Regions from separate parts of the Mesorhizobium sp. RSR565B genome, predicted to be linked through region 1. Evidence: predicted binding sites of a transcription regulator. Region 1 holds the regulator's gene; the other holds the start of a gene.

Region 1 (10,453 bases):
CTGGGATATCGGCTCTTCCTTCTATCTCGACCGGCATATCCATGCCGCTTTGCCCGAGCGCACCGCCGACACAAAGGTGGCCAGCGAAGCGCTCGACGCCAGCCTGGTGAAGAGCCTGGCCAAGGGCCTGCGCCGGCTCGATGGCGATACCGCACTTCCCGCTACTTTCGCCGAATTGCAGCCGCTGCTCGCCGCCAAGGGCGTGGCACTGGCCAGCGACACCCAGGACTATATGATTCCGATCGCGGTCGAGGCGAACCAGGTCCAGGACCGGCTCGGCCTGTTCAGCGCCGTGCTGACCTTCGCGCTGTCGGTCGCCGGCGCCTTCTATGCGCTGAGGCAGATCGCGCCGCGCGCCAGGGCGCGCAACAATGTCGAGAAGCTGATGCTGTGGGGGCTGCTTGCGGCCTCGACCATCGCCATCCTGACCACGGTCGGCATCGTGCTGTCGATGCTGTTCCAGACCATCACCTTCTTCGAGAGCGTGTCGCCGATGAGCTTCTTCTTCGGCACGGTGTGGGATCCGCGTTTCGCCGCCGCCGGTTCCGGCGGCAGCCAGGGTCAGTTCGGCCTGATCCCGCTTCTCGCCGGCACGCTCTACATCGCCGCCGTCGCCCTTCTGGTGGCAGTGCCGGTCGGGCTGATGTCGGCGGTCTACATGTCCGAATATGCCTCGCGCGGTGTGCGCTCGGTGGTCAAGCCGGCGTTGGAACTGCTGGCCGGCATTCCGACCATCGTCTACGGCATCTTCGCCGTTGTCACGCTCGGACCGTTCTTGCGCGACCTGTCGGCGGCACTCACCGGCGGCTCGCCCTTCATCCAGGGCCAGAGCATCTTCACCGCCGGTCTGGTGATGGGCGTCATGTTGATCCCGGTCGTGTCCTCTTTGTCCGACGACATCATCACCGCGGTGCCGCGCGCAATGCGTGACGGCTCGCTCGGCCTCGGCGCCACGCGCTCCGAGACGATCAAGCGGGTGATCCTGCCGGCGGCACTGCCCGGCATCGTCGGCGCCATCCTGTTGACGGCGTCGCGCGCTATCGGCGAGACGATGATCGTCGTGCTGGCGGCGGGCGTCGCCGCCAATCTGACGGCCAATCCGTTCGAGGCGATGACGACCATCACCGTCAAGATCGTCAACCAGCTGACCGGCGATCTCGAGTTCAACTCGCCGCAGACGCTGGTCGCCTTCGCGCTCGGCCTGACGCTGTTCGCGCTGACGCTGGTGATGAACATCGTCGCCCTCTACATCGTGCGCAAGTACCGGGAGCAGTACGAATGACCGACATCCCCCTGGACACGATGGCGGGCGCCGTCGCGCGTCCGCGCCGCGACATCGGGCTGAAGGCGCGCTATGCCGCCGAACGCCGGTTCCGCATCTATGGCGTGATTGCGATCTCGGTGGGCCTGGCGTTCCTGGCCATCATGTTGATCACCATCGTCTCGAAAGGCTACACCGCCTTCTGGCAGACGACGGTGACGCTTCCGATCACCTTCGATGAGAAGGTCATCGACCCCTCCGGCAAGCGCGCGACCGACCCTACCGTGCTGATCAAGGCGAACTATCCCAAGCTCGCCGAAAACGCGCTGGTGGCCAAGCTCGGCATCGATCCGGCCAACAAGCCGATGATGCTGAAGCTCAAGGGCTTCCTGTCGGAAGGCGCCCGCGTCCAGCTGCGCGACATCGTCTCCGCCGATCCGTCGGTGATCGGCAGGACGCGTGACGTCGACATCCTGGCTGCCGCGAACCTCGACTCGGCCTTCAAGGGCCAGATCGACCTCGGCGTCGATGAAGCGCGCCGCAAGGTGTCCAACCAGCAGATCGACTGGATGAACAAGCTTAAAGCCGACGGCGTGATGGCCGAGCATTTCAACACCGGCCTGTTCACCTATGGCGCCTCCAGCCGGCCCGAAACGTCGGGCATGGGCGTGGCGATCATCGGCTCGTTCTACATGATGGTGATCGTGCTGTTGCTGGCGCTGCCGATCGGCGTCGCCGCCTCCATCTATCTGGAGGAGTTCGCCAAGAAGAACCGCTTTACGGACCTGATCGAAGTCAACATCAACAATCTCGCGGCGGTGCCGTCGATCGTCTTCGGTCTGCTTGGCCTTGCCGTGTTCATCAACTTCCTCGGCATGCCGCGCTCGGCTTCCTTCGTCGGCGGCCTGGTGCTGACCTTGATGACATTGCCGACCATAATCATCGCCACGCGCGCCGCCCTCGCCACGGTGCCGCCGTCGATCCGCTCGGCGGCCCTAGGTCTCGGCGCCTCCAAGATGCAGATGGTGTTCCATCACATCCTGCCGCTTGCCGCCCCAGGCATCCTTACCGGCACCATCATCGGCCTGGCGCGTGCGCTCGGCGAGACAGCACCGCTGCTCTTGATCGGCATGGTCGCTTTCGTCGCCGATTATCCGACGACGCCTTTCGATCCGGCGACCGCGCTGCCGGTTCAGATCTATATGTGGGCAAACGAGGCTGAGCGCGCTTTTGTCGAGCGCATGTCCGGCGCCATCATCATCCTGCTCGTCTTCCTCATGGCCATGAACATCACCGCGATCGTGCTCCGGCGCCGGTTCGAGCGGCGCTGGTAGAAAAAAGGCAATTTGGTATGAACATCATGACCGAACAGTCCCTTGAAAATGCAGTGGGCGACAAAATGAACGCCAAGTCGAACGAAGTCATCAAGATGCGCGGCGACAAGGTCGGCGTCTTCTACGGCGAGAAGCAGGCGTTGTTCGACGTCAATCTCGACGTCCGCCAGAACCAGGTGACGGCGCTGATCGGCCCGTCCGGCTGCGGCAAGTCGACCTTCCTGCGCTGCCTCAACCGCATGAACGACACCATCGATTCGGCGCGGGTGACCGGCAAGATCACGCTCGATGAAGACGACATCTACGACAAGAACATCGATGTCGTCGAACTGCGCGCCCGCGTCGGCATGGTGTTCCAGAAACCCAACCCGTTCCCGAAGTCGATCTACGAGAACGTCGCCTACGGCCCGCGCATCCATGGGCTGGCCAAGCGCAAGTCCGACATGGACCAGATCGTCGAGCAGAGCCTCAAGAAGGCAGCGATCTGGAACGAGGTCAAGGACCGCCTGCAGGAGCCCGGCACCGGCCTGTCCGGCGGCCAGCAGCAGCGCCTGTGCATCGCGCGCGCCATCGCCGTGTCGCCGGAGGTGATCCTGATGGACGAGCCCTGCTCGGCGCTCGATCCGATCGCCACCGCCCGTGTCGAGGAGCTGATCGACGAACTGCGCCAGAACTACACGATCGTCATCGTCACCCACTCGATGCAGCAGGCGGCGCGCGTGTCGCAGCGCACGGCGATGTTCCATCTCGGCTATCTCGTCGAGGAGGGCGCCACCGACAAGATGTTCACCAACCCCGACGACAAGCGCACCCAGGACTACATTACCGGCCGCTTCGGCTGAGCCGTCCGGCGGGTGAATTTTCAGGCACGAGGACCAAGATCATGGGTGAACATACCGTCGCCTCCTTCGATGAAGAGCTCGGGCAGATCAGCAAGCTGATCCGCGACATGGGCGATCTGGCAGGCTCGATGGTCAGCGGCTCGACCAGGGCGCTGCTCAATTCGGACAATGCGCTGGCACAGCGTGTCGTTTCCGACGACGCCATCATGGATGCGCGCCAGCGCGAACTGGACGACCGCGCCATCACGCTGATCGCCAAGCGCCAGCCGATGGCCAACGATCTGCGCGCCGTGGTCGGCTCGATCCGCATGGCCGGCGACCTCGAGCGCATCGGCGATCTCGCCAAGAACATCGCCAAACGCGTCGGCACCGTGGGCTTGAGCGTCACGCCGCGCGACCTCTCGCACTCCATCGATGCCATGGCGCAGCTGGTGCTGATCCAGGTGCAAGGCGTCGTCGAGGAATATGCCGCCACCGATGCGGCAGCTCTTGCAAAACTCAGGAATGACGACGAGCGCATCGACGTCAAATACACGTCCGTGTTTCGTGAGCTCTTGACCTACATGATGGAAGACCCTCGCAACATCACCGCCTGCACGCATCTCTTGTTCTGCGCCAAGAATCTTGAGCGCATCGGCGATCATGTCACCAACATCGCCGAAAATGCGTATTATGTGCTGACCGGCCAGCAATTGCCCGCCAATCGTCCGAAGCAGGACGAGACGGCGATGGCCACGCCGGCCTGATGAGGGTGAACTGCCTATGATCGCGCCACGCATCATGGTCGTGGAGGACGAGGAGCCGCTAGGCGTGCTCCTCCGCTACAACCTCGAATCCGAAGGCTATCACGTCGAGGTGGTGACACGCGGCGACGAGGCCGAGATCCGCCTGCAGGAAAACGTGCCCGATCTCCTGGTGCTCGACTGGATGGTGCCCGCTGTTTCCGGCATCGAGCTCTGCCGGCGGCTTAGAGTGCGGCCCGAAACCGAGCGGCTGCCGATCATCATGCTGACCGCGCGCGGTGAGGAAAGCGATCGCGTGCGCGGCCTGTCCACCGGTGCCGACGACTATCTGGTCAAGCCATTCTCGACGCCGGAGTTCATGGCGCGCGTGAAGGCGCTGCTGCGCCGGGCCAAGCCGGAAGTGCTGTCCAGCGTGCTCAAGGTCGGCGACATCGTGCTCGACCGCGAGTCGCACCGTGTCTACCGCAAGAAGAGCGAGATCAGGCTCGGACCGACCGAGTTCCGGCTGCTCGAATTCATGATGCGCCATCCCGGCCGCGTGTTCTCGCGCAGCCAGCTGCTCGACAATGTCTGGGGCGAGACGATCTACATCGACGAGCGAACCGTCGACGTCCATGTCGGGCGCTTACGCAAAGCGGTCAACAACGGCCGCATGCCGGATGTCATCCGTACCATTCGCGGCGCCGGCTACGCGATCAGGGAAGACTAGGATGCTGCGCGTCGCGCCGTTGCCGGCCATTCAGGCGACATGCTTGCCGGATTTGGCCTGAATGCCCGGCGCGAAAATCTCCTGATCGACGAAGCCGAGCGCGCGCATGGCACAGCCTTCGCGGATCAGCGGCAGCTCGTTGGGCTCGGTGTCGAAGGAGATCGATTTCGAGTGCTGGCCGCCGGCGGTCTGGGCGATCGCTTCGCGCAATGCCGGCTCGATCAGGTCGAAGGCGGCGGCGCTGACGCCAACCATGGCGACAGGCGCCGGGTCGATCAGCGCAAACAGGCTGCCGAGGCCGAAGCCGAGCGCCTCACCGGCCTTGCGATAGGCTTCGCGCTCCGGGCCATCGGTTTCGCGGGCGCGCGCGGCGAGTGCGCGCATATCAGCGTCGCCGATATCGACCGGCTCGGCATCTTCGCTCATCATTTTGGCGCTGCGCCAGATGGCGTAGTTTCCGGCATAGGCCTCGACGCAGCCGCGCCGCCCGCAGCGGCAGAGCGCGCCGCCCGGACGGTGGATCATGTGGCCGAACTCGCCGCCGGAGGAATGGGTGCCGGTGAACAGTTCGCCTTTCAGCACCAGCCCCATGCCGATGCCGTGCGACAAGAGGATCGCGATGAAATTGTCGCGGTAGCGCTCGGGCTGGCGCCATTGCAGGGCCACCGCCATCATATTGCAGTCGTTCTCCATGGTGGCAGGAATGCCGAATTCCGCTTCCAACATGTCGGCGAAGGCAATGTCGGTCAGTGGCGTGATTGGCGACCACAGCATGGCCCGCGCCTGCGAATCGGTGATGCCCTGGATGCCCATGGCAATGCGGGCGATGCTCTGGACATCGAGGTCCGGGTCCGCGAGACGCCGCCCGACGATTGCTACGCATTCGCCGATCAGCTCGTCGCGCGGCATGGTCAGCGTGTCGAGCCGGCGCTGTTCTTCCGCGACCACCTGGCCGGCATAGTCGATGACGGTGACGGAGAGGAAGTTCAGCGACAGCACCACGGTCATGACCGCCGCCGCTTCCGGGTTGAGGCCAAGGCCGACCTGCGGCCGGCCGCGTTTCAGCGAGCCGGTCTCGCCAGGCTTGCCTTCAATCAGGATGCCTTCTTGAATTAGATCAGACGAGATTGCCGATATCGTCGAATGGCTGAGGCCGGTGGTCGCCGCAATCTCGGTCCGCGACGGCTGGCCGGCCCGGCGCACGGCCGAAATCACCATCGCACGGTTGCGACGGCGCAGATCGTCGTGGCGGATCCCAACCGACATTTGTTTTCCTCCCGGCCTCCTCGCGCCTCATGATAGTGAAGGCGTTCGACGGCACCAGCCAAATATTGGCAGACGCCGGCAGCCCTGTCATTGTTTATTGCGGAGCTCGAAAAAATTCGGCAACGCCATCAGAATCCATCATAATCGATGTTGACAGTGCCTTATCATTGAACCAGTATTTTTTCGAGGCTCGAAAAAATGGAGCCTCTTTGTGCAGGCCTTCGGGCCGGTTTTGTCGCGCCGTGGGCGGCGCAGGGAGGGTTATAATGAACAGATTTGCAGCCGCCATGCTGGCGGGTGTCGCCATGTCGCTGGCGCTGATGTCGGTCGCGCAGGCGAAGGACAAGGTCATCGGCGTGTCGTGGTCGAACTTCCAGGAAGAGCGCTGGAAGACCGACGAGGCGGCGATGAAAACGGCGATCGAAGCCGCCGGCGACAAGTACATTTCGGCCGACGCGCAGTCCAATCCCGGCAAGCAGCTGACCGACGTCGAAAGCCTGATCTCGCAGGGCGCCAACTCGCTGATCATCCTGGCGCAGGACGCCTCGGCCATCGGCCCGGCGGTGCAGAAGGCGCTGGACGAAGGCATTCCGGTCGTCGGCTATGATCGCCTGATCGAGAACAAGGACGTCTTCTACCTGACCTTCGACAACAAGGAAGTCGGCCGCATGCAGGCCCGCGAAGTGTTCAAGGCGAAGCCCGAAGGCAACTATGTCTTCATCAAGGGCTCGGGCTCGGATCCGAATGCCGATTTCCTGTTCTCGGGCTCGATGGAAGTGCTCAAGGAAGCCATCGACTCGGGCAAGATCAAGAATGTCGGCGAGGCCTATACCGATGGCTGGCTGCCGGCCAACGCCCAGAAGAACATGGAACAGTTCCTGACCGCCAATGACAACAAGGTCGATGCCGTGGTTGCGGCCAATGACGGCACCGCCGGCGGCGTTGTCGCCGCGCTGACGGCGCAGGGCCTTGCCGGAACGGTTCCGGTCTCGGGCCAGGACGGCGACCATGCCGCCCTGAACCGCATCGCGCTCGGCACGCAGACGGTGTCGGTGTGGAAAGACGCGCGCGAACTCGGCAAGAACGCCGCCGAGATCGCCTCGCAGCTTGCCGATGGCAAGAAGACGGGCGACATTGCCGGCGCCAAGGACTTCACCACGCCTGGCGGCAACACCGTCAAGTCGCTGTTCCTGACCCCCGTCGCGATCACCAAGGACAACCTCAACGTCGTCATCGACGCCGGCTGGATCAAGAAGGACGAAGTCTGCACAGGCGTCGCCGCCGGCAGCGTCGCGGCTTGCAACTGATCTCGACGACTTGAAGAAATGAGGCGCCGCGGCTGTCAAGCCGCGGCGTTTTCTCTACGAGAATTGTGTGTTTCCGCCATCGGCGGCAAACTTCTAGGCTGTGGTCCGGCATCCGCGCCAGACGGCAAGCCGCTGGAGGACATCATGACCGACACGACCTCAAATCCGCAGGCCGATACGGCACGAGCGTCTGAACTCGGCGCGGTCGCCCGGTTCCTGAAAGCGACCGAGCTCGACACGCGCATGCTCGGCATGGTCGGCGCGCTGCTGGTCATCTGGGTCGGCATACATATCCTGTCGGGTGGGCTTTTCCTGACGCCGCGCAATCTTTGGAACCTGTCGGTGCAGACGTCCTCGGTCGCGATCATGGCGACCGGCATGGTACTGGTCATCGTCATGCGCAACATCGACCTTTCGGTGGGCTCCGTCGAAGGCGTGATCGGCATGATCATGGGCGTGGCACAGGCCGAATTCCTGATTCGCGTCATCGGCTTCCAGCTTGGAAACCCCTGGCTCTGGGTCGTCGCGCTTGCCGCCGGCGTGGTGCTTGGTCTGCTGATCGGCGCGTTCCAGGGCTTCATCATCGCCTATATGCAGGTTCCGGCCTTCATCGTGACGCTTGGTGGCCTGCTGGTCTGGCGTGGCATGGCATGGCTCATCACCAGCGGGCGCACGGTCGCGCCACTCGACGCCACCTTCCAGCTGATGGGCGGCGGACCACGCGGCTCGATTGGCGCCGCTGCCAGCTGGATCGTCGGCATCGTCGCCTGCGCGGCGGTCGCCTTCGCGCTGCTCAACGGTCGCTCACAGCGCAAGCGCTTCAGCTTTCCACTGCGCCCCGTCTGGGCCGAGACCTTGCTTGGCGTGGTCACTTGCGCGGCCATCCTCGGCGCCGTGTGGATCGCCAATTCCTATCCATGGCCGATCGGCATCGTGCGCCAGTACGCACAGCAGAACGGCATCACCGTTCCCGAAGGCGGGCTGTTCATCGCGCATGGCATCGCCATACCGGTGCTAATGGCGGTGATTGTCGGCATCATCATGACGTTCATCACCAAGCGCACGCGTTTCGGCCGCTATGTCTTCGCCATCGGGGGCAATCCGGAGGCAGCGGAACTCGCCGGCATCAACACGCGCTGGGTGACCATGAAGGTGTTCATGATCATGGGTGTGCTGGCTGCAATCAGCGCGGCGATCTCGTCGGCCCGTCTCAATGCGTCAACCAATGCGCTGGGCACACTGGACGAGCTTTTGGTGATCGCGGCCGCTGTCATCGGCGGCACGTCGCTCGCGGGCGGCGCCGGAACGGTGATGGGCGCCATGCTCGGCGCGCTACTGATGCAGTCGCTGCAATCCGGCATGGTGCTGCTCGGCATCGACTCGCCGCTGCAGAGCATTGTCGTTGGCGCTGTCCTGGTCATCGCCGTCTGGCTCGACACCGTCTACCGCAAGCGCGTCTAGGGAGGAACGATTATGGAAAAAACTGCTCCCACCGGTACGCCACTGATCGACGTGCGCAACATCTCGATCGCGTTCGGTGGCATTCGCGCCGTCGACGATGCGTCCATCGATCTTTTCCCGGGCGAAGTGGTGGCGCTGCTTGGCCACAACGGCGCCGGTAAGTCGACGCTGATCAAGATCCTGTCGGGCGCCTACAAGCGCGATGCCGGCCAGATCTTGGTCAACGGCCAGGAGGCCTCGATCTCCAATCCGCGCGACGCCAAGAAATACGGCATCGAAACGATCTACCAGACGCTTGCGCTGGCCGACAATGTCGACGCTGCCGCCAACCTCTTCCTCGGCCGCGAACTGATGACCGCGTGGGGGACACTCGACGATGTCGCCATGGAGGCCGAGGCGCGCAAGGTGATGGGCCGGCTCAATCCGCGCTTCCAGCGCTTCAAGGAGCCCGTGATCAAGCTATCGGGCGGCCAGCGCCAGTCGGTGGCGATCGCACGCGCCATCCTGTTCAACGCCCGCATCCTGATCATGGACGAACCGACGGCCGCGCTTGGGCCGCAGGAGACGGCGCAGGTCGGCGAACTGGTAAAGCAGCTCAAGGCCGACGGCATCGGCATTTTCCTGATCAGCCACGACATTCACGACGTGTTCGAGCTTGCCGACCGGGTCTGCGTAATGAAGAACGGCCAGGTCGTCGGCACCGCGCTCACCACCGATGTGACGCAGGACGAAGTGCTCGGCATGATCATCCTGGGAAAGTGCCCGCCCGGCGCCATTCCCGGTCCGGGTGCGCTGAAGATCGCGGCCTGAGACCACGCTATCGTCAGCTGTCATGTTCACTGATGCTCGAGATCGATAAGCCGGCTAAATATGCATGATATGCCAGCTGTCATTATGGCTTGGCCGCGCCATTGTCTTGCCGCGGCGACTTGCCCATAAAGGTCCCGAACCGTCCATGGGCCTGCGTTGAAGAAGTTTTTCCCGATCCTTGCCTTCATTGCCGTTGCACTGATCAGCCTGACGATGGCGGGCTTCGCCTATTTCGCGACCCAGGAAGCGGCGCGCATCAAGTTCGAGGCGACGGCCGACGACGCGCTCAACCGCATCGAAAGCCGTATCGATCTGCATCTGTCACTGCTGCGCTCGACGCAGGCGCTGTTCGACGCCCGCAATGGCGAGATTTCAGGTAGCGAATTCAAGGCCTTCTTCAGCGCCCTCGATGTCGATAACAATTTCGCCGGCCTGCGCGGCATCGGCTATCTCAGGCTGGCCAAGACCGGTGACGAAGCGGCGGTCGAGCGCGACATGTTGCGCGACCGCGGCGCCGCCCACACGGTCTATCCGGACACGACACAGCCATGGCGCACGCCCGTCGTGCTGTTCGAGCCGCTCGACCCTGCCAACGAATCCACCATCGGCTACGACATGTTCACCGAGCCGGTGCGGCGCGAGGCGATCGAAAAAGCGATGGCCGATGACGCACAGCACGCAAGCGGTCTGGTCCAGCTCGGCCAGGACACTGGCGCGGCG
Region 2 (10,453 bases), 2.4 Mb from region 1:
ACCGTTGACATGGATGGTCTGGCCGGTGACGTAGGCTGCCTCGTTGGAGGCGAGATAGGCGACGGCCGACGCCACTTCAACACTCGTGCCCATGCGGCGCGTCGGGATCGCGGCCATTATCGCGTCTTTCTGCTTGTCGTTGAGCTTGTCGGTCATGGCCGATTCGATAAAGCCCGGGGCGACGCAGTTGACGGTGATGTTGCGGGTGGCGATCTCCTGCGCCAGCGACTTGGAAAAGCCGATCATGCCGGCCTTGGAGGCGCAATAATTGGTCTGGCCAGGATTGCCGGTGACGCCGACCACCGAGGTGATGTTGATGATGCGGCCATGGCGGCGGCGCATCATCGGATGGGTCAGCTCGCGGGTCAGCCGGAACACGGCGGTGAGGTTCACCTCCAGCACGCTGTCCCAATCCGCGTCCGCCATGCGCACGAACAGGCCGTCCTTGGTGATGCCGGCATTGTTGACCAGTATGTCGACGCCTTCGAGTTCGGCTTCGGCCTTCTGGCCAAGCGCCTTGACCTCGTCACGGTCGGCAAGATTGGCCGGGAACAGCTTTACCCGGTCGCCGAGTTCGCCGGCCAGGGTCTCCAGTTTCTCGATGCGGGTGCCGTGCAGGCCGACAATGGCGCCTTGCGCATGCAGCACCCGGGCAATCGCCTCGCCAATGCCGCCCGATGCGCCGGTGACGAGCGCCTTGCGGCCGGTCAGTTCGAACATTTTCGTCTCCTGATCTTAAGAGAACACCCTTCCCACGGGAGGGGTTGAATCGCCAGTGGATTATGCAAGCGCGGCCAGCGCCGCCTCGACTTCGGCCGGCGTGCCGACGGCCGATGTGGCGATGTCGCGGTTGATCCGCCGCGCCAGGCCGGAAAGCACCTTGCCGGCGCCGATCTCATAGAGCGTGGCGACGCCATTGGCGCCGAACCACTCCACCGTTTCGCGCCAGCGCACGCGCCCGGTGATCTGCTCGACCAGGCGGCGCGCGATCTCGTCGGGGTCGCTGGTCGGGGCTACAGTGACGTTGGAGACGACGGGCACGACCGGTGCATTCTTGGTCACGCCGGCCAGCGCCTCGCGCATGACATCGGCCGCCGGCGCCATCAGCGCCGAATGGAAGGGTGCGGAGACCTGCAGCATCAGCGCCCGCTTGGCGCCCTTTTCGGTGCACAGTTTCGCGGCGAGTTCCACCGCCGCCCTGGCGCCGGAGATCACCAGCTGGCCGCCGCCATTGTCGTTGGCGATCTGGCAGACCTTGCCGGATCCCGTTGCGGCCTCGGTGCAAGCGGCTTCGACGTCGGGCTGTTCCAGTCCGATGATCGCCGCCATGGCGCCCTCGCCGGCCGGCACCGCCGCCTGCATGGCGTTGCCGCGGATGCGCAGCAGCCGGGCAGCATCGGCGACCGAAACGAAACCGGCCGCGGCAAGGGCGGAATATTCGCCGAGCGAATGACCGGCAACGTAGGCAACCTTGTCCTTCAGCGAAAAGCCGCGCGCTTCCAGCGAGCGGATTCCCGCCAGCGAGACCGCCATCAGCGCCGGCTGGGCATTGGCAGTCAGGGTCAGCGCCTCTTCCGGGCCTTCCCAGATCAGTTTCGACAGCTTTTCGCCCAGCGCATCATCGACTTCCTCGAACACCCTGCGTGCCTCGGGGAAGGCGTCGGCGAGGTCCTTGCCCATGCCGACAGCCTGGCTGCCCTGTCCCGGAAAGGTGAATGCGACGGCCATTTGGGCGCTCTCCAGCGGCTGATTTTTACTGCCTGTGACGCAAGGCGGACCGCCAAGTCAAGCCCGGAGGGGGTATTTCGGCTCTCGCTTGAACCGGAGCTGACCCCGAGTCCCTGTTCCCAAAGGCTTTTTGCCGATCACACCTGATGAAAACCGCTCACGAATCGTTTGCTGGCTCTTCTTATTTTCGCCACAGGCGCTAGCTTTTGCATGACAGTTCTATGACAGAACGGTGGCGCGAGTGGAAATACGCGTTGCTTGGGCCGGGGGAAGAGACGTGGCTAGGATCAGGAAGGGCGCGGCCGTACCCGCGCCACAGTTCTTGGAAGACGATCCGTCCACCGGCTACCTGCCGGGGCGCAGATGGCCGGTCATCCGCTACGGTCTGGTCACGCTGCTTGCCTCCGCCATCCTTGTGTTCGCCATCGAATGGATCGTGCGCGGCGACTTCTTCGGCACGGTCGACTTCTTCCTGCAGCCATTCAAGCCGGGCTGGACCACCATCATTGTCTTTGCATTGGTGCTGATGGGACTGGACGCCGTGCTTGGCCGCAGTCACCAGAGCCTGATGATCGTGGCGCCGCTGACGCTGGCGCTGGCCTTTGTCGGGCATCAGAAGTCGCATTATCTCGGCGATCCGCTCTACCCAACCGATTTTCTTTATTCGCGCCAGATCATGGCACTGATGCCGCTCCTGGTGCGCGAACGGCCTTGGACGGCGCTCGCCATGGCGGTCGGCATCGTCGCCGGCCTGTCGCTGCTGATCTATGGCTGGCGGTTGTGGCGCCGCAAGGTTCCGATCCTCAGCCGCAAAGGGCGGCTGGCGCGGCTGACGCTGGCAGTGCCGCTGCTCGCCTTCTTCGTCTCAATCATGGACTACGCCACCTTCTCGTGGACCCGCGACCGGCTGCAGATCATCCCGATCATGTGGGACCAGAAGGAGAACTACGCCTCCAACGGGTTTGCGCTGGCCTTCGCGCTCAACGTGCCGATGGCGCATGTCTCGGCGCCGGCGGGCTATTCCGACAAGGCGATCGACGCGATCGACAGGCCTGCTGTGGCGGCCTCGGTACCGGATGAGAAACCCGACATCATCGTGGTGATGAGCGAATCTTTCTGGGATCCGACCAAGCTGCCCGGCGTCACAATCACGCCTGACCCGATCCCCAATGTGCGGGCGCTGCGTTCCGGCTATATGTTTTCGCCGGAATTCGGCGGCATGACCGCCAACATCGAATTCGAGGCGCTGACCGGCTTTTCCAATGCCTTCCTGCCGGCGGGCTCGATCCCCTACCAGCAATATGTGCGCACACCGACGCCGTCGCTGGCGACCTTCCTGAAAAGCGAGGGATACCGGGCGCGCGCCATCCATCCGGGCACCAACTGGTTCTGGAACAGGGGCGCCGTCTATGCCGATTTCGGCTTCAACGATTTCCGCTCGGAAGAGACGCTGCCGCCACTGGAAAAGCGCGGGCCGCTGGCTTCCGATGCGTCGATGACCGACGAGATCATCGCAGAGGCCGACGCCAGCGAGCGGCCGGTGTTCTTCTTCGCCGTCAGCCTGCAGAACCACGGTCCCTACGAGCCGTACCGCTATTACAATCCGACCCACAAGGTCGCGGCACCGATCAGCACATGGGCGCGGGAATCGCTGCTCAGCTACGCCGAAGGCTCCGCCGATGCCGACCGTGGCCTCGAACGATTGATCGAATGGGCGAAGAAGCGCGAGCGGCCGACGGTCATCGCCTTCTTCGGCGACCATCTGCCGCCGCTCGGCCCCGTCTATGTCGAAACCGGTTACCTGAAGGACAATGTCGCGCCGCGCAAGGAACCGACGCCGGAGGCGGCACTGGAGCATCATCAGACGCCGCTGGTCATCTGGTCTAACCGCACCGGTCCGGCGCAGGATATGGGCGCGGTGAGCCCGGCCTTCCTGCCCTACCACATCCTGACAACGGCCGGGATCACGCACCCCTACTACACCGGCTTCCTGGGCGCGCTGCGCGAACGCTATCGCGTCGTCGACCGCAATCTGCTTTTGACACCGTCAGGTGAGGCCACGCCGGACTGGGCGCGGCAGAAGGACGTTGATCCGGCGATCAACGACTTCCGCCTGCTGCAATACGACATGATGTTCGGCAAGCGTAAGGCGGCTCCGGACTTCTTCCCCGAAACGATCAACGGTGGTACCCCGCATACGAGTTGATGCCTGGTATTTTTCCAACCCTGCGACGCCAGGACGCTGTCCGGAGCATGCGTTACCCTTGCCTTCCAGCCAATTTGCTTTATAGACGCCCGCAATCTGCCGGTCCTTGCTGGGGGCTGAACGGAGGGCCGGAGGTTTTACCCAAAACCTTCGTGTGAAGCCAGAAGCGCTTCCGCCTCCCGTGTCTCCGCTCTCGACCGTCTCGAAATGCTCCTTTCTTCCCCGCCCCCTCGGGATCAGCGGGTCAGAGAAGTTGCAGAGGCTTTTGCCGCGAGGATCCGGGAGAGAAACGAAGAAAGGCACTGAACCACTATGGCTCTATACGAACATGTGTTCCTTGCCCGGCAGGACCTCTCGCAGCAGCAGGTCGATGCGCTTGTCGAACAGTACAAGGGCGTCATCTCCGCAAATGGCGGGTCCGTCGGCCGGGTCGAGAACTGGGGACTGAAGTCCCTCACCTACCGGGTCAACAAGAACCGGAAGGCTTACTACACGCTTATGGACCTCAACTGCCCGCCGGCAGCGCTCAACGAGATGGAGCGCCAGATGGGCCTGTCCGAGGACGTGCTGCGTTTCCTGACCGTCAAGGTCGAGGCGCATGAGGAAGGCCCGTCGGCCATGATGCAGAAGCGCGAAGAGCGCTCGGAACGCGGCGGCTTCGGCGACCGCGACCGTGGCGATCGTGGTCCGCGCTCGTTCGGCGACCGTGATCGCGGCGACCGTGGCGATCGTCCGCCGCGCTCATTTGGCGATGCCGGTGGCGATCGTGGTCCGCGCCGTCCGCGCGAAGGCGTTGAAGGAGGTGCAGAATAATGGTCGACATCAATCAGATCCCGACCCGGCGCCCGTTCCATCGCCGCCGCAAGACCTGCCCGTTCTCTGGCGCCAATGCGCCCAAGATCGACTACAAGGACGTGCGTCTTCTGCAGCGCTACATTTCCGAGCGCGGCAAGATCGTGCCGTCGCGCATCACCGCCGTCAGCCAGAAGAAGCAGCGCGAACTCGCCAAGGCGATCAAGCGCGCCCGCTTCCTCGGCCTGCTGCCCTACGTGGTTCGCTAAGATCTCCGAAGCAGGCGGTTCGCCGCCTGCTTCCTTCTCCCACGGCGACGGGCGCCGCAGGGGTAATTTGATGATGCATGTCGTTGTCCCAAAACCGGGCCCACTCTTGGCGACGTGCATTGAAATCCCGAGTTGAGGTGAAAAGCCTCTAACTGCCGCGACAGGCAGGACAGCGACACCGGCGCCAAGGCGCTCAGAGCTTCCTGACCTGTTCCATTCAATTCGGCGCCGATCCCGCGGTCGGTGCCCAGACGAAGGAACAAGACCATGCAAGTGATTCTTCTCGAACGCGTTTCCCGCCTCGGCCAGATGGGCGATACCGTCAAGGTCAAGGACGGCTTTGCCCGCAACTTCCTCTTGCCGCAGGGCAAGGCGCTGCGCGCCAACGAAGCCAACAAGAAGAAGTTCGAAGGGCAGCGCGCGCAGCTCGAAGCGCGCAACCTCGAGCGCAAGTCGGAAGCCAGCCAGGTTGCCGAAAAGCTCGACGGCAAGAGCTTCATCGCCGTGCGTTCCGCAGGCGAGACCGGCCAGCTCTACGGTTCGGTGTCGACCCGCGACATCGCCGACCTGCTGACCGCCGAAGGGTTCTCGGTCAACCGCAACCAGATCCAGCTCAACCAGCCGATCAAGACCATCGGCGTCACCAATGTGGCGATTGCGCTGCATCCGGAAGTCGAGGTCACCATCAGCCTCAACATCGCCCGCACGGCCGACGAAGCCGAGCGCCAGGCCAAGGGCGAGACGCTGACCACCGCCGAAGCCATCTATGGCGATGACATCAACGACAACGCACGGCCGGAGAACTTCTTCGACCCGAACACCGAGTTCGAAGGCGGCGAAGAAGACAACGCCTGATCCCGCACGGGGCCTGATCGGGAAGCGAGGGGAGCAGCGCTCCAATCACTTCCTCGTCATCCAGCCTTTCTGGACCAATGGCCGGGCCTCTCGCCCGGGCATTTTTGTGCCAAATGGAACTTTTCGAACCCCTATATATTGTTGCAGAATTGGTCCGCCAGTCTGACCGTGAGGGGACATTTGGTGATGAATATTCTGTTGAAGCGCGTTCTCGACCGCCTGGTGCGTACGGGCAATCTGAAAGTCACCGGGCCGAAGGGCTCGACAGTGGTTTTCGGCGACGGCAGCGGCGAGCCGGTGCATATGCACATCAAGACCGCGCATGCCGAGCGCGCCATTACCTTCGATCCGATGCTGGCCGTGCCGGAAGCCTATATGGACGGCGAACTCGACATCATCGAGGGCGGCGTACTGGGTATGATGCGCATCGCCTTCCAGAACATGGGCAGCGGCGGTATCGACGCCACCTGGTCGAAGGCCATCGAGGGTCTGCGCCACGCCTTTCGCCGCCTGCAGCAGATCAACACCGCATCACGGGCGCGCCGCAACGTGCAGCGCCACTATGATTTGTCGGGTGACCTCTACCGGCTCTTCCTCGACGACGACATGCAGTATTCCTGCGCCTATTTCGAACAGCCGGACATGACGCTCGACGAGGCGCAGATGGCCAAGAAACGCCATATCGCCGCCAAGCTCAGGCTGAAGGCCGGCCAGACCGTGCTCGATATTGGCTCCGGCTGGGGTGGGCTCGGCCTCTATCTCGCCAAGGCTTTCGATGTCGACGTCCAAGGCGTGACGCTGTCGACCGAGCAGCACGGCGTCGCCACCGACCGGGCGCATGCGCAAGGCTTGCAGGACCGCGTGCATTTCGACCTCAAGGACTACCGCGAACTCAACGAACGCTTCGACCGCATCGTCTCGGTCGGCATGTTCGAGCATGTCGGCGTCAACCACTTCCGCACCTTCTTCGACAAGTCGGCGACGCTGTTGAAGCCCGACGGCGTCATGCTCTTGCACACGATCGGCCGCTCCGGCGTGCCGTGGGCGACCAGCGCCTTTATCCGCAAGTACATTTTTCCGGGCGGCTACATTCCCTCGCTGTCGGAGGTGATGCCGGCGATCGAGAAGTCGGGGCTTGTGGTCACCGACATCGAGATTCTGCGGCTGCACTATGCCGATACGCTGAAGCATTGGGGCCAGCGCTTTGCCGCCAACCGGGACAAGGCCAAGGCCATCTACGACGAGCGCTTCTGCAGGATGTGGGAGTTCTATCTGGCGGCTTCGGAAGCCGCCTTCCGCTGGCAGGATCTGGTGATCTTCCAGATCCAGATCGCCAAGAAGAACGACACGCTGCCGATGACGCGCGACTACATGGCCAAATGTGAAAAGGCGCTCGAAATGCGCGAAATGGGGCATCGTCAGGAGGCGGCGGCCGCCGAGCCTGCTGTCGCCAGGTCCGTGCCTGCCAGGTCCGTTGCTGTCAGGTCCGTTGCGGCCAAGCCAGCGCGCCGTCGCAAGGTGGCGGATCGCGAATAACGCCTCGATTGCGTATTGCCGCTTGCCATCGACGGCTCTGACACTGAAAAAGGTCTCGTTCTCGCGAGACCTTTTTTAATGATCTGCCTGCCCACCATCGCCACCACCCTTGTCGAGTTCGCCGGCGCCTCGGTGCTCTCGCCACGCGGAGCCTGAGCGTGGAACTCCCCGCTTCGCTGCGACAAGGCGTCGAGCGCCTGCTCGAAACGACACCGCTGGCGGTGCTGCGCCAGGCGGCGAAGACGCTGTCTGACCGCTACCGCGCCGAATTGCGCGACGGCCGCCCGCACATGGCCGAAGAGATGGCGGTAAAAGCCTATCTGGCGACGCGGCTGCCGGCGACCTACGCGGCGGTACGGGCCGGTCTCGACGAACTCGCCTATGCGCGGCCCGATTTCCAGCCAACGAGCTTGCTCGATGTCGGCGCCGGTCCTGGCACGGTGCTTTGGGCCACTACAGATCTGTGGCCCGACCTCGAAGAGGCGGTTCTGGTTGAAGCAAGCGCCGCGGTGCGCAAGGTTGGCCAGTCGCTCGCCCTTGATACCATCGCCACCAGGATGGACTGGCGGGCCGGCGACGTGACCATCGACCTTGCCGATCTCAAGCCTGCCGACCTCGTCACCTGCGCCTATGTGCTGGACGAGATCGCGCCGGCATCGCTGCCGAAGCTTGTCGTCCGGCTCTGGCATTTGACCGGCGACACACTGCTGATCGTGGAGCCCGGCACGCCGGCAGGCTGGCAGCGCATCCTGGCAGTGCGCAGGCAATTGCTGGAGGCCGGGGCGCATGTGCTGGCGCCTTGTCCGCATGAGGCGCCCTGCCCGCTTGAGCCGCCCGACTGGTGCCATTTTTCGCGCCGCGTCGCCCGCTCGCGCCTTCATCGCCTGGCCAAAGACGCGGACGTGCCGTGGGAGGACGAGAAATTCATCTACGTCGCGGCGTCGCGGCAACCCGCGCCTGTACATCCGCCCCGCGTGATTGCGCCGCCGAAATCGGGCTCCGGCAAGGTGCTGCTCAAACTGTGCCAGCCGGATGGCGGCGCCGGCGAGACACTTTTCACCAAGCGCGAGGGCGAGCTGTTCAAGGCAGCGCGGCGGCTGGACTGGGGCGATACATTGGACGGAAGAAGCGGGTAATCACCGAGATTGTTCTTGCTCTGTTCCAACGACTCGGATAGAAGTCAGCGCCTTTCTGAGTCAACCGGAATCGGGGCGCGGAAACACTCTTCTGTGGACGGTTTGCCGCCCCTGTGAACAACGGGGCATCGAGGTTGATTGGTCGTGCGGTGATGCAGAAAGGTCAGCACCGATTTATCTCGTTCTGATATCGAGAAGCCGGGATCAAAATCGGGGACATCATGGCAGAGGCAGCGCGAAAATTCGGCGTGGCGGAGCAGCAACCGCTTTATCGTGAAGCGCCGAACAACATCGAGGCCGAGCAGGCGCTGCTCGGCGCCATCCTCGTCAACAACGATGCCTTCTACCGCGTCTCCGACTTCCTCAAGGCCGGCCATTTCTACGAGCCGCTGCACCGGAAAATCTTCGAGGTCGCAGCCGAGCTCATCCGCATGGGCAAGGTGGCGACGCCGATCACGCTGAAAACCTTCCTGCCGGCCGACGAGAAGGTCGGCGACATGACGGTGGCGCAATATGTGGTTCGTCTGGCGGTCGAAGCCGTCACCGTCGTCAATGCCACCGATTATGGCCGCGCCATCTACGATCTGGCCACGCGCCGGGCACTGATTACCGTCGGCGAGGACATGGTCAACATCGCCTATGACGCGCCGGTCGACATGGCGCCGTCCGAACAGATCGAGGATGCCGAGCGGCGGCTGTTCGAACTGGCCGAAACCGGCCGTTACGACGGCGGCTTCGAGAGCTTCACCGACGCGGTCAAGACCGCCGTCGACATGGCCAACGCCGCCTATATGCGCGACGGCCATTTGTCGGGCCTCGCCACCGGCATGCGCGATCTCGACCGCCGCATGGGTGGCCTGCAGGCGTCGGATCTGATCATCATTGCCGGCCGTCCGGGCATGGGCAAGACGTCGCTCGCCACCAACATCGCCTTCAACATCGCCGAGATGTATGAGCCGGCGCAGCAGGCCGACGGCTCGTTCAAGGCAGCCAATGGAGGCGTCGTCGGCTTCTTCTCGCTGGAAATGTCGTCCGAGCAGCTCGCCACCCGCATCATTTCCGAACAGACGGAAATTTCGTCGTCAAAAATCCGCCGCGGCGAGATTTCGGAGATGGATTTCGAAAAGCTGGTCGCCTGCTCGCAGACCATGCAGAAGATCCCGCTGTTCATCGACCAGACCGGCGGTATCTCGATCGCGCAGCTGTCGGCGCGGGCGCGGCGGCTGAAGCGTCAGCGCGGCCTCGACCTCATCGTCATCGACTATATCCAGCTGATGCAGGGATCGAGCGCGAAGTCCTCACAGAACCGGGTGCAGGAAATCACCGAGATCACCACCGGCCTCAAGGCGCTGGCCAAGGAACTCTCCGTTCCGATCATCGCGCTGTCGCAGCTGTCGCGTCAGGTCGAAAGCCGCGAAGACAAACGCCCGCAGCTGTCCGATCTTCGCGAATCCGGCTCGATCGAGCAGGACGCCGACGTGGTGATGTTCGTCTACCGCGAGGAATATTATCTGAAGAACCGCGAACCGAAGCCCGGCACCGACGAATACATCAAGTGGGAACACGAGATGAACGAGATGCGCGGCAAGGCCGAAGTCATCGTCGCCAAGCAGCGCCACGGCCCGACAGGTTCGGTCAGCCTCGCCTTCCAGGGCGAGTTCACACGGTTTTCCGACCTCGCCGAAGAGCATCATATTGCGGAGAGGTTCGAGTAGTCTGTTGAGAAAGGCCTCATTCCTCCGCACCCCCCTCTGTCCTGCCGGACATCTCCCCCTCAAGGGGGGAGATTGGATGTCATGTCGGCTTTCGCCAATTATCAACGTGGCACGGTGGGCGCCGAGACCAAAGCTGCTGATCTCCCCCCTTGAGGGGGAGATGGCCGGCAGGCCAGAGGGGGGTGGTGCCCCACCAGCCTTTCTAGCAACGCTCGA

Evidence for each region. Region 1 encodes PhoB, which activates phosphate uptake and scavenging genes when phosphate is short. Its sites were predicted from a motif close to TGTCATNNANCTGTCAT; they were not measured.
Region 2: a site for PhoB is predicted at 1,939-1,955, ahead of ACYG9R_RS02435 (LTA synthase family protein). Genes of this name have one in related genera too.

Annotation. Positions count from the first base shown of each region.
Region 1 covers NZ_JBTTIE010000001.1:2,898,424-2,908,876, forward strand. The annotation lists gene pstC (phosphate ABC transporter permease subunit PstC) at 1-1,282, shown strand, start outside; gene pstA (phosphate ABC transporter permease PstA) at 1,279-2,595, shown strand; gene pstB (phosphate ABC transporter ATP-binding protein PstB) at 2,613-3,437, shown strand; gene phoU (phosphate signaling complex protein PhoU) at 3,479-4,183, shown strand; gene phoB (phosphate regulon transcriptional regulator PhoB) at 4,200-4,889, shown strand; gene ACYG9R_RS14155 (ROK family protein) at 4,920-6,155, opposite strand; gene xylF (D-xylose ABC transporter substrate-binding protein) at 6,422-7,462, shown strand; gene ACYG9R_RS14165 (sugar ABC transporter permease) at 7,607-8,923, shown strand; gene ACYG9R_RS14170 (ATP-binding cassette domain-containing protein) at 8,936-9,733, shown strand; gene ACYG9R_RS14175 (CHASE domain-containing protein) at 9,890-10,453, shown strand, end outside.
Region 2 covers NZ_JBTTIE010000001.1:476,234-486,686, forward strand. The annotation lists gene fabG (3-oxoacyl-[acyl-carrier-protein] reductase) at 1-720, opposite strand, end outside; gene fabD (ACP S-malonyltransferase) at 781-1,728, opposite strand; gene ACYG9R_RS02435 (LTA synthase family protein) at 2,006-3,934, shown strand; gene rpsF (30S ribosomal protein S6) at 4,247-4,747, shown strand; gene rpsR (30S ribosomal protein S18) at 4,747-4,995, shown strand; gene rplI (50S ribosomal protein L9) at 5,263-5,850, shown strand; gene ACYG9R_RS02455 (SAM-dependent methyltransferase) at 6,037-7,386, shown strand; gene ACYG9R_RS02460 (small ribosomal subunit Rsm22 family protein) at 7,545-8,522, shown strand; gene ACYG9R_RS02465 (replicative DNA helicase) at 8,744-10,237, shown strand.